DNA from 2 places in the Pseudomonas sp. L7 genome. Region 1 is predicted to be linked to the other one. Evidence: riboswitches for the same ligand, from Rfam matches in the RefSeq annotation. Region 1 holds a riboswitch; the other holds the start of a gene.
What was found. Region 1 has a riboswitch for cobalamin ahead of cobW (cobalamin biosynthesis protein CobW). Riboswitches for the same ligand answer to the same signal wherever they lie in the genome.

Region 2: it holds a riboswitch for cobalamin, as region 1 does, so the genes downstream of both, ACK3BK_RS12140 (ABC transporter ATP-binding protein) here and cobW (cobalamin biosynthesis protein CobW) in region 1, are expected to answer to the same signal.

What each region holds. Positions count from the first base shown of each region.
Region 1 covers NZ_CP176784.1:2,328,866-2,333,220, forward strand. The annotation lists gene ACK3BK_RS10545 (ankyrin repeat domain-containing protein) at 1-296, opposite strand, end outside; gene ACK3BK_RS10550 (LysR substrate-binding domain-containing protein) at 460-1,341, shown strand; cobalamin riboswitch at 1,387-1,585, shown strand; gene cobW (cobalamin biosynthesis protein CobW) at 1,684-2,751, shown strand; gene cobN (cobaltochelatase subunit CobN) at 2,755-4,355, shown strand, end outside.
Region 2 covers NZ_CP176784.1:2,699,273-2,703,627, forward strand. The annotation lists gene ACK3BK_RS12130 (FecCD family ABC transporter permease) at 1-485, opposite strand, end outside; gene ACK3BK_RS12135 (ABC transporter substrate-binding protein) at 485-1,453, opposite strand; gene ACK3BK_RS12140 (ABC transporter ATP-binding protein) at 1,450-2,226, opposite strand; cobalamin riboswitch at 2,338-2,544, opposite strand; gene paaZ (phenylacetic acid degradation bifunctional protein PaaZ) at 2,634-4,355, opposite strand, start outside.

The sequences.
Region 1 (4,355 bases):
GCGCCGGCATACAGGTAGGGGCTGTCGTGGATGTTGTCCTTGGCGTTCACATCGGCGCCGGCCTCGATCAGCACCTTGGCCGCGTCGATGTGGTTGCCGTGGGTCGCGGCCAGCAGAGGTGTGCGCCCTTGGCCATCGCGGCTGTCGAGCGCCACCGGTTCCTTGAGCAGGCGACGGATGGCAGGTGCATCGCCGCGCTGGGCGGCATAAAGCAGGCGGGTATCCATTGACGTGGTCTCGGCGTGGGCGGCAAGGCAGGTGAAGGCCAGCAGGCAGGCAGCGAGGGTGTGGCGCATGCGTAGGGCTCCTGAGGCAAAGCCTCATCCTAGGGAAAAAGTTGCAGGCAACTGAAACGAATTATCTGGATGAGCTGTAGTGGATTTCCGAATACATCAACGTTGCCCGCCTCGAAGGGCCATGCTAGAAGTCAGCGTCATCATTTGAAAACCGAATACCCTCATGTCCATCAGCGTAAAACCGAATAGGGCTCTGTTCGATCTCGACCTGTTGCGCGCCATCGTCGTGGTCGCCGATTGCGGCAGCTTCACCACGGCTGCGGCCCGTCTGCATTCGACCCAGTCGACCATCAGCCAGAAGGTACGGCGCCTCGAGGAGATGGTCGGCCATCGCCTGCTGGTGCGTGGCAACCGCGACGTGCTGCCCACCGACGCCGGGCAGACGCTGCTTGGCTATGCCAGGCACATGCTGGCGCTGAACGACCAGATGCTCGAAGCCCTGGCCGGGGCCATGGTTGGCGTCACCGTGCGTCTTGGCGTGCCCGAAGATTTCGTCGGCGGGCGAACCACCAATGCGTTGTCGGCGTTCAGCCGCCTGCACCCGCAGGTCAAGCTGGAAGTCACCAGCGGCCTGTGCCGCGACCTGAGCCAGGCCTACGACAATGGTGAACTCGATCTGGTGCTGCTCAAGCAGCGGCGCAACAGCCGCGAGGGGGTGTCCTGCTGGCCCGAGCGCCTGCAATGGATCGACAGCGTGCGCATGCCGGCCTTCGAGCTTGACCCGGTGCCCTTGGTCACCTTTCCACCGCGCGGGCTGTACCGCGAAGACATGATCCATGCCATCGAAGGCATGGGCCGGCGCTGGCGCATCAGCTTCACCAGCTCCAGCTTGTCCGGTATCCAGGCCGCGGTGGCCGACGGCATGGGCGTGAGCTTGCTGCCGCCGCGCGCGGCCACCGCCGAGCACCGAGTACTTGGGGCGGCGCAAGGTTTGCCGGAGGTGGACAGCTACGAGATCGTCATCGTCCACCGGCCAACGGCCGATGTGATGGTCAAGGCCCTGGCGCAGGTGCTGACCGAGCTGCTGGCCGGGGGTGGCATCTGAAGGCTCCGATCAGCGTCAGACGGTTGACCACCTGCGCACCACTGCGTAGCCTTGCCGCTTCGAGGTTCTCCGGCGCTGCCGGAGCTAAGACGGGAACGCGGTACAAGCCGCGGCTGCCCCCGCAACTGTAAGCACTGAACAGGGTCGACACAGCCACTGCGCCCGCGCGCGGGAAGGCGTCGTCCTGACGGCTGGAGGTCGTGCAGTGCAAGCCAGGAGACCTGCCTCGCAACGTATTCGACTTTCAACCGGGCGGGGTGATCCGGTGGCGAGCGAGCCCGGCCGGTCGGTCGTGGCTTTCGTCCCGCATGCCCGCACCATTGCTGCCAAGGGCATCGCCACATGAAAACACTGGCCAAACTTCCCGTCACCATCGTCACCGGCTTCCTCGGCTCGGGCAAGACCACCTTGCTGCGCCACATGCTCGACAACGCCCAGGGGCGACGCATCGCGGTCATCGTCAACGAGTTTGGCGAGCTGGGTATCGACGGCGAAATCCTCAAGCAGTGCAGCATCGGCTGCACCGAGGAAGAGGCCAACGGCCGCGTCTATGAACTGGCCAACGGCTGCCTGTGCTGCACCGTGCAGGAAGAGTTCTTCCCGGTGATGCGCGAGCTGGTCGCTCGCCGTGGCGACCTGGACCACATTCTCATCGAGACCAGCGGCCTGGCCCTGCCCAAACCGCTGGTGCAAGCCTTCCAGTGGCCGGAAATCCGCAATGCCTGCACCGTCGATGCGGTGATCACCGTCGTCGACAGCCCGGCCGTGGCCGCCGGCACCTTCGCCGCCTACCCGGACCAGGTCGACGCGCAGCGCAAGCTCGACCCCAACCTGGACCACGAATCCCCGCTGCATGAGCTGTTCGCCGACCAACTGGCCAGTGCCGACCTGGTGGTGCTGAACAAGGCTGACCTGATCGACGCCGAGGGCCTGGCCAAAGTCCGCGCCGAAGTCGCCGAGGAGCTGCCGCCTGCCGTCAAGGTGATCGAGGCCAGCAGCGGTCGCCTGCCGCTGGATGTGTTGCTGGGCGTGGGTGCCGAGTCCGAAGTGCACATCGATGGTCGTCGCACCCACCACGATTCGCACCACGACGGCGACGATCATGACGATCACGATCATGACGCCTTCGACTCCATCTCCATCGACCTGCCTGAAGCGGACGAAAGCCTGCTGCTCGATGCCCTGACGCAACTGGTCACCGAGTTCGGCATCCTGCGCGCCAAAGGCTTTGCCGCGATCCCCGGCAAGCCGATGCGCCTGTTGATCCAAGGTGTGGGCACGCGCTTCGACAAGCACTTCGACCGCGCCTGGCGCAGCGACGAGCCGCGCATCACCCGCCTGGTGCTGATCGGCCAGGACCTTGACGCGGCACAGTTGGAAGCGCGCCTGCGCCAGGCCCTGGGCGCCTGATCCATGCACCTGCTGCGGACCCAGCCCGGCGGCTTCGTGCCGGACGACAGCATTGCCGACCTCGGCCAGACACCCGCCGAGCTGGTGATTCTCTGCAGCGGTGACTCTCACCTGGCACTGCTCGCCGAAACCGCCGAGCAGTTGCCGGACGATTTCCCCAGCCTGCGCCTGGCCAACCCCATGCAGGTGCAGAACCACGCCTCCGTCGACCTGTACATCGATGAGGTGTTGCGCCATGCCAAGGTGATCCTGGTATCGCTGCACGGCGGTGTCGGCTACTGGCGCTATGGCGTCGAGCAGTTGGTCGAACTCGCCGCGCGTGGCGTGCACTTGATCCTGGTGCCCGGCGATGACCGCCCCGACCCGGAGCTGACACAGTTGGGCACGGTGCCGGCCGAACAGGCCGAGCGGCTCTGGCACTACCTGCGCCAGGGCGGCAAGGCCAATGCGGCCAACCTGTTCAATTGCCTGGCCAGCCAGTGGCTGGGGCGCGACTATGCCTGGGACGAACCCCAGCCGCTGCCGCGCACCACGGTCTACCACCCCGGCAAGCCCAGTGCAGGGCTTGAAGACTGGTTCCCCGAGTGGCACCCGGAGCATCCGGTGGCGCCGATCCTGTTCTACCGCTCGCACCTGCAGGCCGCCAACACCGGGTTCATCGATGTGTTTTGCCAGCGCTTGCAGGCCGCCGGGCTGAACCCGTTGCCGATCGCAGTCGCCAGTCTCAAGGAGGCGGCCTGTCTCGAACAGGTAGAGGCCTGGCTCGACGAGGTCGGCGCCGAAGTGGTCATCAACACCACAGGCTTTGCCTTGTCCAGCCCCGAGCGGCCCAACCTGCGTCCGCTGCGCCGCGACGTGCCGGTGTTGCAGGCGATCTGCGCCCAGGACAACCAGCCCGGCTGGGAAGCCAGCGAGCAGGGCTTGGGTGCGCGCGACCTGGCCATGCACATCGCCTTGCCGGAGCTGGACGGGCGCATCATCACCCGGCCGGTCAGCTTCAAGGACCTGGCCTGGCGCAGCGAGCGCAGCCAGTCCGATGTGGTCTGCTACAAGGCCCACCCCGAACGCATGGATTTCGTCGCCGAGCTGGCACGGCGCTGGGTCGAGCTGGCGCGACTACCCAATGCCCAGAAGCGCGTGGCGCTGGTGCTGGCCAACTATCCGACCCGCGACGGGCGTATCGGCAATGGCGTGGGGCTCGACACGCCTGGCGCCGCGCTGAACATCCTGCATGCCCTGCAGGCCGAGGGTTATCCGGTTGCTGGCTTGCCGCAGACGGGCACGGCGCTGATTCACGAACTGCTCGGCGGCGTGACCAACGACCTGGATCACCTCGACCAGCGCCCCTGTGCCCAGAGCCTGTCTCTGGACGACTACCTCGCGGCCTTCGCCTGCCTGCCCGAGGCCAACCAGCGTGCGGTGCGCGAACGCTGGGGCGCGCCTGAGCAAGACCCGATGTTCCGCAGTGGCCGGATGATGATCGCCGGTCTGCGCTACGGCCTGACCTTTGTCGGTATCCAGCCGGCCCGGGGCTACCAGGTAGACCCGAGCGCGGTGTATCACGACCCGGACCTGGTGCCGCCGCACGGCTACCTGGCGTTCCA
Region 2 (4,355 bases), 370 kb from region 1:
GCCAGCAGCAGGCGATCGCTCTCCAGGCGCCCACCGCGGCTGGCCACGCCGAGCACCAGCAACATACTGCCCAACGCGCCGATGAACGCTGCCAAGGGCAGGCTGAAGGCCCCGGCGAACGGGCCGAGAAACAGCACCACCAGCACTGCGCCGAACACCGCCCCGGAGCTGACACCCAGCAGGTGCGGATCGGCCAGGGGATTGCGGGTCACCGCCTGCAGGGCGCCGCCGACCATTGCCAACCCTGCGCCGACCAGCGTCCCCAGCAACACGCGCGGTGCGCGGATCTGCCAGACGATCTGCGCCTGGCCGCGGCTCCAGTCGCCGTTTTCCCCCAGCCCCACCTGCTGCAGGACAATGCCGACCACTTTGCCCAATGCGACCTGCGCCGAGCCGAACCCCAGCGACAGCAGGCACGACAGCAGCAAGGCCAGCAGCAGCGAAACGATCAGCAGGCGATAGCCCGCAGGGCTGCGAATCGGCATCAGCGGCGGGCCTCGGCGAAGCGCTGCGGATGCAGGGCCGTGGCCAGGGTCTCGATGGCCTGGGCGTTCTCCACCGACGGTGTCACCTCCAGGTACGACAGCACCACGAAGCGCTGCTTGCGGATCGCCTCGACACTGCCCAGCGCCGGGTGGTGCAGGAGGAAGTCGCGTTTGTGCTGCCAACTGGTGGGCCCGTAGTCGACGATCACGATCACCTGCGGATCGCGTTCCACCACGCTCTCCCAGTTCACCTGGGTCCAGCTGGCGGCCACATCGCTCATGACGTTATCGCCTCCCGCCGTGGTGATCAGCGCCTGCGGCATCCCCAGGCGCCCGGAAGTGGTGGGGCGGTCTTCACCACTGTCATAAAGGAATACGCGCGGCCGTTGCTTGATCTCGGCCATCTGCGCCGCAACGCGCTCGACGCGTTGGCGCAACTGGCCAACCAGCGCAGTGGCGCGCTCGCGCACATCGAAGATCCGGCCAAGGTTGTCCAGGTCGCGGTAGAGGTCTTCGAGGCTGGCCTGGCGCTGGGGCATGATCCAGGAGCACGACTCGCTCAGTTCATACACCGGGATGTCGAAGGGCGCGAGGGTCTGTGGGGTGACCGGCCCGCCGATGCGCATGCCGTAGCTCCAGCCGGCGAGGAAGAAGTCGGCGTTGGCATCGAGCAGGTTTTCCACCGACACGTAGCGCGGCGCCAGCTCTGGCAGCCCGTCAAGTGCTTCGCGCAGGCTTGGGTCGAGGGTTTTCCAGCCGCTGATGCCGCTGTAGCCGGCCATGTGGTCGCGCAGCCCGAGGGCCAGGAGCATGCCGGTGAGATTGATGTCATGGCTGACGGCATGCTGCGGCGCATGGGTGAAGGTGACGTCGCGCTCGCAACTGCGCACGGTCAGTGGATAGTTGTCGGCCTCGGCGGCCAGGGGCAGGGCGGCCAGCAGGGCCAGGCTGGTGAGCAGCGATTTCATGCAGGGCTGATCCAGGTAATGCGTGGATGGGAGGCCAGCGGGTGGCGATCGACCAGGGCCTGTACGCCGAACACCTCGGCCAGGCACTGCTCGGTGAGCACGTGTTCTGGCGTGCCGTGGGCGACGATGCGCCCGGCATCGATCACGTACAGCCGATCGCAGAAGGCGGCGGCCAGGTTCAGATCGTGGAAGCTGGCCAGCAGGCTCAGGCCGGTGCTGCGCAGTTGCTGCAACAGGGCCAGCTGGAAGCGTGGGTCGAGGTGGTTGGTCGGCTCGTCGAGGATCAGCAGCCGAGGTTGCTGGACCAGTGCCCGCGCCAGCAGCACGCGCTGCTTTTCGCCGCCCGACAGGCAGACGAAGGCGTCGAGGGCGCGCGGCAGCAGGTCGAGCCTGGCGAGGGTGTCGTCGATCAGGCTCGGCTCGCCGTCGCCCTCGAACCAGCCCAGATGCGGGGTGCGGCCCATGGCAACGACGTCACGCACGTTCAGGCCGAAGTCTTCGGGGAACTCCTGCAGCATCACCGCGATGCGCTGGGCGACCCAGCGTGGGTTGCGCTGCCAGATATCCTCGCCATCGAGGTGCACCTGACCGACGCTGGGGCGATTGAAGCGGTAGGCGCAGCGCAGCAGGCTGGTCTTGCCACTGCCGTTGGGGCCGATCAGCCCGACGAATTCACCGGCGCCGATCTGCAGGTCGATACCCTCCAGCAGCGGCTGTCCACCGCTGTGCGGCGACCAGTGCAGGCCTTGGATGTGCAGGGTAGGGCATGACATGGATGAACCAACCGTCGCAGGGTGAGTGATACCCGAACGGTGGAGGTGCGCGCAGCTGTCGCGGGCGCGCGGCCGCCGCGAGAACCGGCCTGCGCCCGCCCACCGCGGGAGTTGCCAACTGCTGTGACAGGCCGGTCTCCGGGCTTGCGAGGGGCATGAGGCATTCACCTTCCCATGCCGTTGGCACAGTGGTGTATCGAATGCATCGCTCGCTTACCGTTGCGGGGGCAGCGCCGGACTGCTCGCAGGGGCGAGGCACCGGCTTCCCGTTTAATCCCCGGCTCGGCGGCAGGGGACACCTGAAACAAGGGGCGCATCTGAGCATTTATGGGATGGGGAGTCAACCAGCCCTGTTGCGGGGCACGCCCGCTCCCGCGACAGGGCCGACACCTTCAAGCCTTCAATGCTCAGCCGCGCTTGAGCACCAGCGTCAGGATGTCGTAACTGGCCACCAGTTCACCGAGCTGGTTGGTCACCTCCACATCCCAGGCCACCACCCCTTGCGGCTGCCCCAACGGGCTGGTCTTGCCCTGGTCGATCTTGCGCTTGCAGGTCAGGCGCGCCTGGATCGTGTCACCGATCCCCACCGGGTTGATAAAGCGCAGGGTGTCCAGCCCGTAGTTGGCCAGTACCGGCCCTTCACCCGGCGACACGAATAGTCCGGCCGCCGCTGACAGCACGAAGTAGCCATGGGCGATGCGCTTGCCGAACTGCGACTGCTTGGCGGCGATCTCGTCGAAATGCATGTAGAAGTGGTCGCCCGACAGGCAGCCGAAGTTCACCAGGTCCGCCTCGGTGACGGTACGTCGGTGGGTCAGCAGCGACTCGCCGATGCGCAGATCATCGAAGTAGCGACGGAACGGGTGCACCTCGGTCTCGATCACTTCAGCGCCACGCACGTGCTCGCCAGTGACCGCCGCCAGCATGCTCGGCGAACCCTGGATCGCGGCGCGCTGCAGGTAGTGCTTGACCGCCCGCAGGCCGCCGAGCTCTTCGCCGCCCCCGGCACGCCCGGGGCCGCCGTGCTTGAGCTGTGGCAGCGGCGAGCCGTGCCCGGTGGACTCCGGCGCAGCCTCGCGGTCGAGCACCAGCAGACGGCCGTGCCAGGCGGCGGCCGCGGGAATGGCCTTGGCGGCGATGGCGCGGTCGCGGGTCACCAGGGTCGCCACCAGGCTGCCCTTGCCTCGTGCGGCCAGGGCCAGGGCTTCGTCCAGGTCGTCGTAGGCCATCAGGGTGCTGACCGGGCCGAACGCCTCGATATCGTGGGCGCCGCCCTCGGCGTGCGGGTCGCGTGCGTGCAGCAGGGTCGGGGCGAAGAACGCACCTTCGGCCACGCCTTCGCCTACCGGCGAAAAACCGTCGCTGGCGCCGAACAGTTGGTCGCAGCTTTGCAGCAGGCTGCGCACGCGCTCGCCGACATCACGCTGCTGGTCGTGGGAGGCCAGCGCGCCCATGCGTACGCCTTCGACCGCCGGATCGCCCACCACCACCTTGGCCAGGCGTTCGCGCAGGCGGGTGGCGACGGCATCCAGGTGCCTGGCCGGCACGATGGCGCGGCGAATGGCCGTGCACTTCTGGCCTGCCTTGGTGGTCATCTCGCGCACCACCTCTTTGATGTACAGGTCGAACTCCTCGTCGTCCGGGGTTACATCCGGCCCGAGGATGGCGCAGTTCAGCGAGTCGGCTTCAGCCGTGAAGGGCACCGAGTTGCGCACCAGGTTCGGCGTCATGCGCAGCTTGGCGGCGGTGTCGGCGGAGCCGGTGAAGGTCACCAGGTCCTGGCCCTGCAGGCGTTCGAGCAAGTCGCCGGTGCTGCCGATCACCAGTTGCAGGCTGCCGGGTGGCAGCAGGCCGGATTCGTCGATCAGGCGCACCACGGCTTCGGTCAGGTAGCTGGTGGACGTCGCGGGCTTGACGATGCACGGCATGCCGGCGAGGAAGGTCGGCGCGAACTTCTCCAGCATGCCCCAGATCGGGAAGTTGAAGGCGTTGATGTGCACCGCCACGCCTGCCCGTGGCACCAGGATATGGCTGCCGGCGAAACGCCCTTGCTTGCCCAGCGGGATGGCCGGGCCTTCGTGCAGCAGGTTGCCCGAGGGCAACTCGCGGGTGCCGATGCCGGAGTAGGA